3 regions of the Ruegeria sp. N11 genome follow, and region 2 is predicted to be linked to each of the others. Evidence: riboswitches for the same ligand, from Rfam matches in the RefSeq annotation. Region 2 holds a riboswitch; each other region holds the start of a gene.
The links. Region 2 has a riboswitch for cobalamin ahead of ACR0J8_RS20915 (DUF1636 domain-containing protein). Riboswitches for the same ligand answer to the same signal wherever they lie in the genome.
Positions count from the first base shown of each region.

Region 1: linked by a shared signal. The riboswitch ahead of ACR0J8_RS02650 (hypothetical protein) and the one ahead of ACR0J8_RS20915 (DUF1636 domain-containing protein) in region 2 are both predicted to bind cobalamin.
Region 3: linked by a shared signal. The riboswitch ahead of ACR0J8_RS11530 (DUF4198 domain-containing protein) and the one ahead of ACR0J8_RS20915 (DUF1636 domain-containing protein) in region 2 are both predicted to bind cobalamin.

Region 1 is NZ_JBQFLX010000002.1:144,037-148,200, reverse strand. Features, by position in the region: gene ACR0J8_RS02660 (DNA polymerase III subunit gamma/tau) at 1-1,406, opposite strand, end outside; gene ACR0J8_RS02655 (protein-tyrosine phosphatase family protein) at 1,577-2,080, shown strand; gene ACR0J8_RS02650 (hypothetical protein) at 2,082-2,489, opposite strand; cobalamin riboswitch at 2,577-2,797, opposite strand; gene ACR0J8_RS02645 (alpha/beta hydrolase family protein) at 2,963-3,871, shown strand; RNA gene ffs (signal recognition particle sRNA small type) at 3,871-3,969, opposite strand; gene ACR0J8_RS02635 (bifunctional 2',3'-cyclic-nucleotide 2'-phosphodiesterase/3'-nucleotidase) at 4,009-4,164, opposite strand, start outside.
Region 2 is NZ_JBQFLX010000025.1:2,829-6,992, reverse strand. Features, by position in the region: gene cobN (cobaltochelatase subunit CobN) at 1-656, opposite strand, end outside; gene cobW (cobalamin biosynthesis protein CobW) at 660-1,715, opposite strand; gene ACR0J8_RS20915 (DUF1636 domain-containing protein) at 1,712-2,092, opposite strand; cobalamin riboswitch at 2,187-2,394, opposite strand; gene ACR0J8_RS20910 (hypothetical protein) at 2,882-3,217, shown strand; gene ACR0J8_RS20905 (YybH family protein) at 3,389-3,895, opposite strand; gene ACR0J8_RS20900 (LysR substrate-binding domain-containing protein) at 4,163-4,164, shown strand, end outside.
Region 3 is NZ_JBQFLX010000009.1:125,752-129,915, reverse strand. Features, by position in the region: gene ACR0J8_RS11540 (cobalt ABC transporter permease) at 1-451, opposite strand, end outside; gene cbiM (cobalt transporter CbiM) at 448-1,059, opposite strand; gene ACR0J8_RS11530 (DUF4198 domain-containing protein) at 1,066-1,851, opposite strand; cobalamin riboswitch at 1,981-2,180, opposite strand; gene ACR0J8_RS11525 (LacI family DNA-binding transcriptional regulator) at 2,539-3,564, shown strand; gene ACR0J8_RS11520 (winged helix-turn-helix domain-containing protein) at 3,569-4,164, shown strand, end outside.

The DNA.
Region 1 (4,164 bases), on a different contig from region 2:
TTTTCGACCTCGACCAGCAGCTTTACGTCCCGATTTGACCGGATCAGTTCGACCACATGTTCGAAGGTCGGATAGCGCGCCAGAGCGGTTTGGACGTCCTGTGCCAGGGCCGCAGTCGGCGCGCCGGCAGGGCCATGCGGAGCGGAAACGTAGGAAGACCTTGCCGATGCCTGAGGTTGTACCGGGGCGTGCGAGGGTACGGCCATGCCGCCACCGGGGCCTCCGTTCGGCGTGGGTGGAGGTGCGTCCTGCAAACGTTTGATCAGTTCTTCCGGGCTTGGCAGGTCGGCCACATGGGTCAGCCGAATGACGGCCATTTCCGCTGCCATCATGGCGTTTGGCGCGGCTGAGACCTCTTCGAGTGCTTTCAGCAACATCTGCCACATGCGGGTCAGAACGCGCATCGGCAGGGCTTCGGCCATTTGCTGACCGCGTGCGCGTTCGTCGGGCGAAACGGTCGGGTCCTCGGCGGCGTCCGGCGTGATTTTGACCACGGACACCCAATGGGTGATTTCGGCCAGATCGCGCAGCACGGCAAGCGGATCGGCACCCTCGGCGTACTGAGCGCTGAGCTCTGTCAGAGCCCCCGCCGCGTCGCCCCGCAGGATCATGTCCATAAGGTCCAGGACGCGGCCCCGGTCCGCCAGGCCCAACATCGCCCGGACCTGATCGGCACTGGTTTCCCCGGCCCCGTGCGAGATCGCCTGATCCAGCAGCGAAGTTGCATCACGCGCCGAACCTTCGGCCGCTCGGGTGATCAGCGCCAGTGCGTCTTCTGCGATCTGGGCGCCCTCGGCGGCGGCGATCTTGTTCAGAAGACCGATCATGTCCTCGGGTTCGATCCGGCGCAGGTCGAAGCGTTGGCAGCGCGACAGGACCGTCACCGGAACCTTGCGGATTTCCGTCGTGGCGAAGATGAATTTCACATGCTCGGGCGGTTCTTCAAGCGTCTTGAGCAACGCGTTGAACGCGCTGGTCGAAAGCATGTGAACCTCGTCGATGATATAGATCTTGTAGCGTGCGCTGGCTGCACGATAGCGGACGCTGTCGATGATTTCGCGGATGTCGTTCACGCCCGTGCGGCTGGCCGCGTCCATCTCCATCACGTCGACATGGCGGCCTTCCATGATCGCCACGCAATGTTCGCATTGGCCGCAGGGTTCGGTCGTCGGTTTGCCGTCGCCATCGGGGCCGATGCAGTTCATGCCCTTGGCGATGATCCGCGCCGTTGTCGTTTTGCCGGTGCCGCGGATGCCGGTCATGATGAAGGCCTGCGCGATCCGGTCTGCCTCGAACGCGTTTTTCAGGGTGCGCACCATGGCATCCTGACCAACCAGGTCGGCAAAGGTTTCCGGGCGGTATTTGCGGGCAAGAACCTGATAAGCGGGGCGTGGCGAGTCGGTCATTTCTGCTCTGTCGGATTCGTATCAGAAGTGCAGCGTAGAGTGCGCCGCCGCCTGCGTCCACAGCCGGTTCGCGAAATTCATTTGGGAATGCTTCGGGATGCGCGTAAAAATGAAGGCGAAAGCATTTTTGACCGGATTCTTGTGCGTAACGATTAAGGAGGGCGCGTTGCATGTCTCAGATGATTATTCATGCGCTGCAGGTCGGAGGAGGTACTCTGGCCCTGACATCAATGCCGGGGCGCGGGGGTAAATATGCCCAGGACCTGAATGCGATTTCCGACTGGAAGCCAGGTCTTGTCATTTCAATGACGACCGAAGTCGAGATGCTGCAGGACGGCGCGCGTGACTTCGGAACCGACATTCAGGCGCGCGCCTGCCGCTGGGTCCATCTGCCGGTCGAAGATTTCGGTGCACCCCCCGACGCCGTGACCGCGCGCTGGCCCGATGTAAGCGCGGCCGTCCGCCATGCCCTGTCAGGGGGCGGGCGCATTCTGGTGCATTGCCGGGGCGGCTGTGGCCGGTCCGGAATGGTGGTGTTGCGCCTGATGGTCGAATGTGGCGAGCAACCGGGTGCAGCCCTGAAACGGTTGAGGGCGGTGCGGCCCTGTGCGGTTGAAACAGATGCACAACTGGCATGGGCCACGCAATTGATTCCGGCCAGCGCGGACCCGTAGGTCAGGCCGACAAATGTCCGGCCTGGGCCGCTACTTGGCGACCTGCCAGGGCCGAAGCTTCAAGCATGGCGCAGGGCGGGTCCGACAGAATTGCGGACGGCAGCGCACGGAACTCTGCGCAGAACATCATGTCTGCATAATCCTCCAACCTGTCGCCCGGAGTTTCCTCATTCGTTCCGCAAAACACCCGGATTTTGTCTGGCCGCGCGTGGAACCGGGCCATGCACCCTTCGGGGCAATGGGCAAGCTCGCTGCTGCCTTCAATGGCGAATTGCGGGGTTGCGGCCGGGCCGGCGCTTGCCACGGCGCGCGTCAGAGCCCGCGCCATTTGCGCCAGTGCCGGACAGGGTTTGCCGGTGCGCTGGCACACAGTGGCAGAAAATTCGTGTGTCCTTGTCTTCCAGATCATAATGCGCCCTCCGCGCGCGGCGCGGGGCAAGGATCAGGTGTGACGGGGCTATGCCATCAGGACCTGCCCGGACACCCCGCCCGAGTTTCGGTTTCAGTATCGATGGCAGGTCTCCTGACTTGCGGGTCATCGCTTTGCCGACCTTCCCAGCCTTTCGGCCAGTGGTGTTTCGGCATTGCTCACCGCTTACAGTTGCGGGGGCAGTCTCGGCCTTGGTTCCTTCCGGCAATGCCAGACAGAACCGCACCGTGTTCCCTTTTCATCCCGGCCCCGGAAAGGGCGCGGAAACCATCGCCTCATCGCTAGCGGTTGCGGGGTCCCCGAGTCAAGCGCATTGCGCGGGCCGAGGCATTTGGTCCGATGCGTGGTCGGGAAAGCGGACGTTTGGTCATGTTTGCACCGGGTTGACTTGAGCGGGCGACTGGCCTGACAGATAGGTGAACTGAACTGTTCAGTTGAGAGCGGAGCATGAGATGTTGGACATACAGGAACAGGTCTTGACCGAAGACATACGATTTCCCGCCGGGACGGCTATGCTGTCGGGTCGTCTGTACCTGCCTGTTGCAGCGCCTGATATCGTAGTTGTTCTGAACAGCGCGACCGGCGTTCCCCAGGACTATTATCAGCATTTTGCCCGGTGGCTGGCGGAAGAGCAGGGCATTGCCTGTCTGACCTATGATTACCGCGATTTCGGAAAATCGCTATCGGGGCGTTTGAAGGATTCGCGTGTCACCATGTTCGATTGGGCGCTGATCGATATTCCCGCGGCCCGGGCCGAGATGCGGCGGCGATTCCCAAGTGCGCGGCAGTGGACCATTGGTCATTCGCTGGGGGGTATGCTTGGGCCATTGCAATCGGATGTGGATCAGATCGACCGGATGATTTGTGTGTGTTCCGGCCTGGTTACGTTGTCGGATCATCCCTGGCCCTACCGGGGGCTGGCCGGAATCTTCTGGTACGGGCATGCGCCTTTTGCAGTACATATGCTGGGGTATCTGCCCGGCAAGGCCATTGGGTTTGGTTCGGACCTGCCGTCAAAGGTCTACTGGCAATGGCGAAAATGGTGCACCTCGCCGAACAGCTATCTGCCTGAAATTGGCCAAGGCCTGCCCGCAGTGACCTGGTCGCGGGCCGGTGGTCCGGTTGACCTGTTTGCGATTTCGGACGACCAGATGGTGCCTGAAAATGCGGTCCGGAGGCTGGCCGAGCTATACGGCCCGGACGCCAACCGTCATGTGCTTGAACCAAAGGATTTCGGGCTGAAATCCATTGGCCACATTGGTGTTTTTGCGCGCAAAAACAAAGCGGTCTGGCCGAGGCTGATCGAGTCTGCGGAGCAGCAAGTCCGTTCCGACCGGAAAGATGTGACGATTGCGGGATGAAGTGAGAGGTTGGACATCGACCCAAGCGGGGCTCGTTGTGGCTGCTTCCTTCCGGACCTGACCAGGTTGGCGAGGCGCTCGCCCGCGCCAACCTCTCAATCGTCGATATAGGGAAGTTGCGCCAGGAAGACAACCCGTCAGAGTGACAGTCTGATCCGCAGAAAGCCTTCCGGGTCATGCCCCAGCACATGCGGATCGTATGCGTCCAGTTCGGAGAGATGCGCCCTTGCTCCCGGCCCGGTTTTCAGAATCGAAGCGTGGCCGGGAAGCCGGACAAGGCTGAAGGGGAAGGG
Region 2 (4,164 bases):
GGGGCGGTGTCGGCGGAGGTCAGGTAGGCGCGATAGAAAGTGACGATGATGCGTTTCGCATCGTTCGTAAATGCGGTTTCGACCGGGGTTACGCCGCGGTCAGGGCACCAAACACCGCATTCCGGAAGGGTTTTGGCCCCCATCACCGGCCCGGCATAAAGACCTGCCGCCAATGCCATCTGCGCCAAAGCGGCCTGCGCCGCGACCTCGCCGCCGGTGTCGCACAGATGCGCCAGTCGCCGCAGGGTCGAGACGGGCAGGGTGGAATAGTCGTCCAGCCGGGTATCCTCACGCCCGTCGGCAGGCAGAACCGCCAGCGCGATGCCTTTGGCCTGCGCCAGCGCAAGAACCTGCTGCAGCCCGTATGACCAGTAAGGCACCCCACCAATCAGGCGGATCAGGATACCTTTTGCGCCGTCAAGCGTCTGTTCCACATATGTGTCAACGGACAGAGGGTGTTTCAGCGCCGTCAGATTGGCCAAACGCATCGTCGGCATTCGCCCTTCCGGCCCACCGCCGCGATGCCAGCCTGCCGCGAAAGCACCGAGATCACTGTCCGAAAAGGACAACATCACCAGATCCGCCGGGCTCTGGCCCAGATCGGTCGGGGTCTCGGTTTCTTCAAGCCCGTGGCTTTCGCGGAAGACGACGTGCATGGCTTACTCGGCGGCCTCGGTCACACCCACGAGGATATCCCGGATTTCGGCCTCTTTGATGTCGTCGTGCTCGGCAATGACCACAAGACGCGAGCGGCGCTCCTCGCCGGGTTCCCAGGGGCGGTCGTACTGATGACGCACCCGGGCACCGACAGCCTGAACCAGCAGACGCATCGGTTTGCCGGCAACTGCCGCATAGCCCTTGACGCGCAGGATGTTCAATTCCCTGGCCAGACGTTCGATCTTGGCAACCAGATCGAGTGGATCGCTTTGCTCCGGCAGTTCGACGATGATGCTTTCGAAGTCGTCATGTTCGTGGTCGTGATGACCGTCGTGATGCGACGGACGCGCGTCCATGTCATCCTCGGCTGCAGCTTCCAGACCGAGCACGACGCGGACGTCTACGACGCCTTCGGCAACCTCTACGACGGGCAGCGGGCGCGGGGCCTCGGCTGCGATGACCTCTTTGGCTTTGGCAACACCCTCTGGCCCTGCCAGATCGGGCTTGGTCAGCAGGATGATATCGGCGCAGGATATCTGATCCTCGAACACCTCGGAAAGAGGCGTTTCGTGGTCGATCGAGTCATCGGCCAGGCGCTGGGCATCCACCGCCTCGACGTTCGGAGCGAAGCGACCTGCCGCGACCGCCTCGGCATCGGCCAGAGCGATCACGCCGTCCACAGTGATTTTCGAGCGGATATCGGGCCAGTCAAAGGCTTTCAGCAGCGGCTTGGGCAGGGCGAGGCCGGAGGTTTCGATCAGAATGTGATCGGGGCGCGGGTCCAGCGCCATCAGCGCTTCGATGGTCGGAATGAAATCATCGGCCACGGTGCAGCAGATGCAGCCGTTTGCCAGTTCCATGATGTTCTCTGCCGGACAATCGGGAATGGCGCAGGATTTCAGAATATCGCCGTCGACGCCCACGTCGCCGAATTCATTGACCACGACCGCCAGACGTTTGCCCTGCGGGTTCTGCATCAGGTGCTTGACCAGCGTTGTCTTCCCTGAGCCCAGAAAGCCGGTGATCACAGTGACGGGAAGTTTCTCAAGAGTGCTCATTTCAGGGCTCCAATCGGGGGAATGCGGGAGGCGCAGTTTTTGCGGAAATGTTCGGGGCGCTCACGCCATTTGACCAAGCCGTCCTCGGTCGCCAGATATTTGGTCGCACCGTCGACAATGACGTCAACGTGTTCGGCTTCGTTCAGGTTCTCATAGACAAAGGTCCAGCGACCCGGTCCACCGCGCAGCACGATCGAGCAGCCCTGATCGCAGTTCGACAGGCATTCGACGGGTTTCAGCGTGATGCCTTCGGGCAGGTCGGCCTGTTGCAGCGCTTTGTGCAGCAATGTGCCGGGGCGTTTTTCATCATCCTCGACGGGCAGTCCACGGCGGCACGTGGTACAGACCAGCAACTCGACTGGTGCGGTCTCGGTCATGTCTCTCATCCCCCCAAATCCTCTTCGCGGGGGACGGGGTTTCATGCGGGCCACGCGTCTGCACATGGACCCGACACCGGAACACCCCGCCCGGTTTCTTCTTCGGGTGCTGGCAGGTCTCCCGGCTTGCGGATGTCAGAGGCTTGCTCTGGCAGATGTCCCGCCTTCCCGGCCTTTCGGCCAGTGGCTATGGGCACCCTCTCCGGTCACGGTCGCGGGGGCGGCTGCGTTTGACGGAAAAACCGCTGACGCATTCCCTTTTCATCCATCCAGGGATGGACACCAACGGGTCGGACATGCGGCACAGGCGGGGGACTTGTCAAGCTTCAGGATGCGCGGTTTTGCCGCCGGAAGGGAAAAGCGACCTGAGGTGGTCACTCAGCGGCATCGCCGGGCGCTTGCTGCGCCGGAAATCCTGCGTGATTGAGGGGTTCAGTGTGATGTTCGCTGATTTTGGAAGGGGTCGGCGGGACCCGGCCAGGCGGGGCAGATTCGGCTTCAGAGCCACTGGGGCAGGCCGTGTGTGGACGTTGCGGCGACCAATCGACCGTCATCTCCGAGCATCGCTAAACCGAGGGATTGGGGTTTCGTTGATTAAGTAGCCGCCGTTCCGACCGGCTCGGGGTACTCCATTTCAGTATTCGCGCAAGACCCGGCAAAAACGACCGCTTCGAGATCGAATCTGATGGCCGTCTTGCCGTGCACAGAGTAGCCAGAATTTTTGCAAAATTATGCCTCAAACTGTCCTTAGCGGGCGTCGGCGAACAGAATATGCCAGGAAACAAAAAAATGAAAAAGTTAGCAGCTTTTCTTGTGTTCTTACCCGTCGCTGCAGTTGCGGAAGACCGGGTGTTCGAGTGTGAAGCGCCGGATGCAAAATATCCGGAAATGGCGGCCACGCTGGTCAAATACGAAGGCCAGAACAAAGGGCATATTACCATTGGTGATATTGACAATAAGGCTGAGGTGTATCCCGGCCTCGACACCCTGACTTACCTGTATATCGGTGACGGCTTTACCCTGAATTACAACGTGAATCTCAAGACTGGCACGTTTGACTATTCGGCTTCGGGCAGCAAATCCGGATGGGGCAAAGGCAGCTGCAAGGAAGTTGTGGCCCAGTAATTCGCTAATGCCCGGTCTGCGGGTTGGGCCTTTCGGTTGCCGAGAAAAGTACTTGCCTGGTTCCGTCCTGAGGCCAATGTAGTTGGCCGTGGACGGAACCCGGTTAAAAGCGGCCGATCCAGTATGTGTCCAAGCCATCTGGGCGGCGTGCCAACCAATCAAATCTTTTGATCAGCAAGGTTCGGCACGCCCCGAACACGCGGGCGCGATTGATCTGCCGGCGCTGAAGGTATTCGCGTTGGACCAGATATCCCGCGCCACGCGCCATGTTCCGTCATCTTCGAGATGGTAGATATTGATGCCATGGCCCGTGGAAACAGTGGCAGGGCCCGGGTCACGCGGAACATCGGTGGCGGTAAACTCATAACGCTCAAACGCCCAGTCCGCCGCCACAACAAATTCCAGCGATTGCTTTTTCCAACTGGTGTGAACGGCGTCGAAATACCCGCGCACCCAAGGCCCGACCTTGGCTTTGCCTTCCATAACAGGCGCACCGGGTGCGATGAAGACCACGTCATCAGTGACCGTCTCAAGGAATTGATCCAGTTTGTTCGAGTTGATCGCTGCAAGATACGCTACGTGTGCGGCTTGCGGAGTGTCGGCTCTGGTGTCGGGCAGCGCCGGTGTCGCGATAGCCAACCCTATTCCAGTAAAAAGCATGGTTATCCTGATAGTCATATCGGCCTCCAAGCATTTGCGGCGATTGGACCTTGCCGGTTGTTCAAACCCGCCTATCAACGCAAAACGCATTGCAGGACGATCGTATTGCAACGCAATTCGACAGGCTTTTAGGGCAATCGCAATTTCAGATAGCTACACCACTGATTGTTCAACTCGTATCGGGTGTATTTCTCGACAATAGTTACGTTTGGTGTACCTTGCGAGGCAGGAAAAAATAGCAATCATTAAGTATTTCTACTGAATGACCTTATTGACTGGCATAAGTT
Region 3 (4,164 bases), on a different contig from region 2:
GGCGGGTTTCGTCGCGCACCGCTTTGGCGATGGCCGCTCGTTCCTCATCCGAGAGCGAGGCCACTGTCACCGCTGCCGCGCCATCCGCAGATGCAACCGGCGTGGCTGTTTCAGAAAGCTCGGCTTCGACCCCCATGATTTCGGCCACTTCGTCGGCCGGCATGGCAACTTCGGCGACGTGCCCTGCACCCAGATCTGCCTTGAATGTATGAGTCACAGCTTTGGTCGGGCTGTAGAGAAAGAAACCGTCCGTATCGGTTACTGTGCGTCCCAGTTCAGAGCCATCGGGGCCATAGACGATGACTTCCTGGTCTGCGGCCATATCGCCATTGGAAAACCCCAGCTCGCCTTCGATTGCGTCGCCTGCCGGAAAAACGCCTGCAATAACCTTATGCGCAAGAGCCGGGAGCGGGGCGAGAGCAAGCGTACAAACAAGGATCAACTGTTTCATGTGGACGCAACCTTTACAAAAAGTTCCGGTTTGACCTTGCGGGCCAGAAGAACGGCAAAACCTGTCAGCACGGCCTCGATAGCCATGACGGGAATGTGGGCGAAAAAGACAAGCTTGGCAGCGGGCAGGAACTCATCGCCGGACAGCGCCAGCGAAACCGCGACGAAAGCCGTTGTGGCCGCGATCGAAAACGCGCCGCCAATTCCGCCCCAGATCGCCCCCTGAACAGGTGAGCCACGTGCGATCAGGCGACCAAAGATCATCCAGGTCAGCACCGCCGGAAGGGCGATATTCACCGTGTTGATCCCCAGCACGGTCAATCCGCCAAAACCAAAGAACACGGCCTGCAGCAGCAAGCCGACAAAAAGGGCCGGAAAGGCGGCCCAGCCGAGCAGAAGCCCGGCCAGACCGTTCAGAATCAAATGCACAGACGACGGGCCAATCGGCACATGGATCAGCGAGGCGACAAAAAAGCTGGCCGACAACACGCCCGCCGTGGGAATGCGATCCAGATCCAGCGATTTCAGGCCCAATGCGATCCCGCCAGCCGCGGCGACCGCACCGCCGATCACGACAGGGTTGGAAAGGGCTCCGTCGACGATGTGCATTCAGGCTTACTCCAGATCCCAGGCGCGGATCCAGATGACCGCATCCTGGCTCAGCTCTTTGCCTTCATGCTCGGTTTCCGGGCCCACGCCCAAAGCGGCGAAGCCCCAGTACCCGGCTTTTGGCACACCAAAAGTGAAATATCCGTTGTCATCCGAAATCGCGACCAACGCGCCGCCCGGCAATGGGGACACGGTGGCGTCCTTCGCGCCGGTGCCGGTCATGTCCGGTGCTGCGGCGATGTACTCGATTTCGATTTTTGCGCCGGCGACGGGCTGTCCCTCGCTCAACACGCGACCGGTAAAGGTTGACCCGGCGATGATGTTGTAAGGCTTGTTCAGCGGCAGAATCTCGGCGGCCAGCCCCTGCGGCTGATCCCAATCGGTCGGCAGTTCGTTTCGGTTGAGGTAAGCCTTGGTGATCTGCTGGATATAGATATCCTCGGATTCTTCGTAGTAAGGCGCAGGAACTGTAACCACCACATAGTCACCCGAGCGCTTCACCGGAATCGAGCCCAGGAACGCTTTGGCAATGTTGTCCGGTCCTTCAAAGGTGGTTTCTTGCAGCGTACCCATCAGATCGGTTTTTTCACCGTTGTGGATCACAAAGAATTCTTCCGGTTTTTCCAGGGTCATCACGTGACCAGCTTCAAACGGGTGCCAGAAAACCAGTTTGACCGGAACGTCACCGGGGCGTTCGATCATCGTGTCGTCGGTATATTCCAGCAGGAAATGGGCCTGCGCCAATGCAGGCATCGCCAAAGCAGCCGTTGCAGCCACCAGCAGTTTTTTCACAAATCGAGTCCTTCTCACGTCGCGCCTTCCCCGGAACAATTCTGCTTTGACGATGGGGAACGCGAAGCCATCTGCCTTGTCGGGCAAACAGATCCGGCGCACACCCCGTCGCCGATGATGAACGCCCCTTCCAAGGGCGCATGTTCGGCAGGTCTCCTGACTTGCGGGTCAAAGCGCTAAACTAACCTTCCCGGGATACCCCAGTGGCATTATCAGCCGCGCTCGCCGCCTACAGTTGCGGGGGCAGTTGCAGAGTTGGCAAAATGTGCCGCACTGCATTCCCTATTGCTTCCGAAGATGTCCCCGGAACCGAACATGGCGCGTTCATGCCAGAATATGTAAGACACGGTCAACAATTGATTGCGGCGTTGCATGGGCCATTTGCGAAATCAGAAATTGCATGTTCGCGCTTGCTACGCGGTTTGGTATGCGCCACCGCGAGTGTGTGTGTTTTCCTAGATCTCTTTATGTGTTCAATAGTCGTCGGTTCAGTTCGCGGACTTGAGATTTTTAGGCCTGAAACTGCGGGCGTTGACTCGCGTGTTTAATTGAACTCGTTACAAATATGTAGGGTCGCTCCGATGCACAAAAGGTCCGACCGGCCCAGCGCCCGATGCAGAAGCAGAGTTGTTGTACTTGTCGCCGTGTTCACGCTACCATCGGGCAAAACAACAGTGCAGGTGCCTCGTGACCACAGAAACAAAACGCCCGCTCACCCTTCGCGATGTCTCGGAAGCGTCGGGGGTATCCGAAATGACGGTCAGCAGGGTCCTGCGCAATCGGGGTGATGTATCGGATGCGACCCGAACACGGGTTCTGGCCGCCGCAAAAGAGCTGGGATACGTGCCCAACAAAATTGCGGGTGCGCTGGCATCCAGCCGGGTCAATCTGGTTGCGGTCATCATCCCCTCACTGTCCAACATGGTCTTCCCCGAGGTCCTGACCGGCATCAATCAGGTTCTGGAAGACACCGAATTGCAGCCAGTGGTCGGCGTGACCGATTATTTGCCGGAAAAAGAGGAAAAGGTCCTTTACGAGATGCTCTCGTGGCGGCCTTCGGGCGTGATCATCGCAGGCCTGGAACACACGGAAGCGGCCCGGGCGATGCTGGATTCCGCGGGCATTCCGGTGGTCGAAATCATGGATACCGACGGCAAACCCGTGGATGCGATGGTCGGCATTTCACACCGCCGTGCCGGCCGTGAAATGGCGCAGGCCATTCTGAAGGCCGGATACCAGCATATCGGTTTCATGGGGACCAAGATGCCTTTGGACCACCGCGCGCGCAAACGTTTCGAGGGCTTTACCGAGGTTCTGGGCAAACACGGGATCGAGATCGAGGACCGCGAGTTCTACTCGGGCGGGTCGGCACTGGCCAAGGGGCGCGAGATGACGCAGGCGATGCTGGAACGATCGCCGGAACTGGATTTTCTGTATTATTCCAATGATATGATCGGCGCTGGCGGGCTGTTGTACCTGCTGGATCAGGGGATCGACATCCCTGGTCAGATCGGGTTGGCGGGGTTCAACAATGTCGAACTGCTGCAAGGTCTGCCCCGCAAACTGGCAACCATGGATGCCTGCCGGCTGGAAATCGGCCGCCAGGCCGCAGGGATCATCGCGGCACAGCTGGCCGACCCGGAAGCCGAGATTGAAACCCGCGTAACCCTGACGCCAAAAATCAGCTACGGCGACACACTGAAGCGGCGTTAGAGTCTTGGCACTGCCGAAACTGGACAACCGGACAGCCCGTGCGGTGTTCATGGATCGTCACTTGCTGTCCGAAACCCCGTCGGGCAGCGCAAAGGGCGCGGATCTTCTGGACCTGATCCGACGGCTTGGTTTTGTTCAGCTGGACAGTATCAACACTGTGGCCCGCGCCCATGACATGATCCTGTTTTCGCGCAGGCCCACCTATCGCAGCACACATCTGAAGCGCCTGTATGAACGGGACAGGGCGCTGTTCGAGCATTGGACACATGACGCCGCCGTCATTCCGATGGAGTTCTACCGGCATTGGCACCTGCGCTTTCAGCGCGACGCCGATTTGTTGAAAGCCCGCTGGAAGAATTGGCGGCGGGATGGATTTGAACAACAGTTCGCCTCGGTTCTGCTGCACATCCGCGATCACGGTCCGGTATCCTCGTCCGATGTGGGAAAGGACGAAAAGAAAGGATCGGGCGGCTGGTGGGACTGGCACCCGTCCAAAACCGCGCTGGAGTTCTTGTGGCGCTCGGGCGCGCTGACCGTCATTGGCCGGGATGGCTTTCAGAAACGCTACGACCTGACCGAACGGGTGATAGAAACTCATCT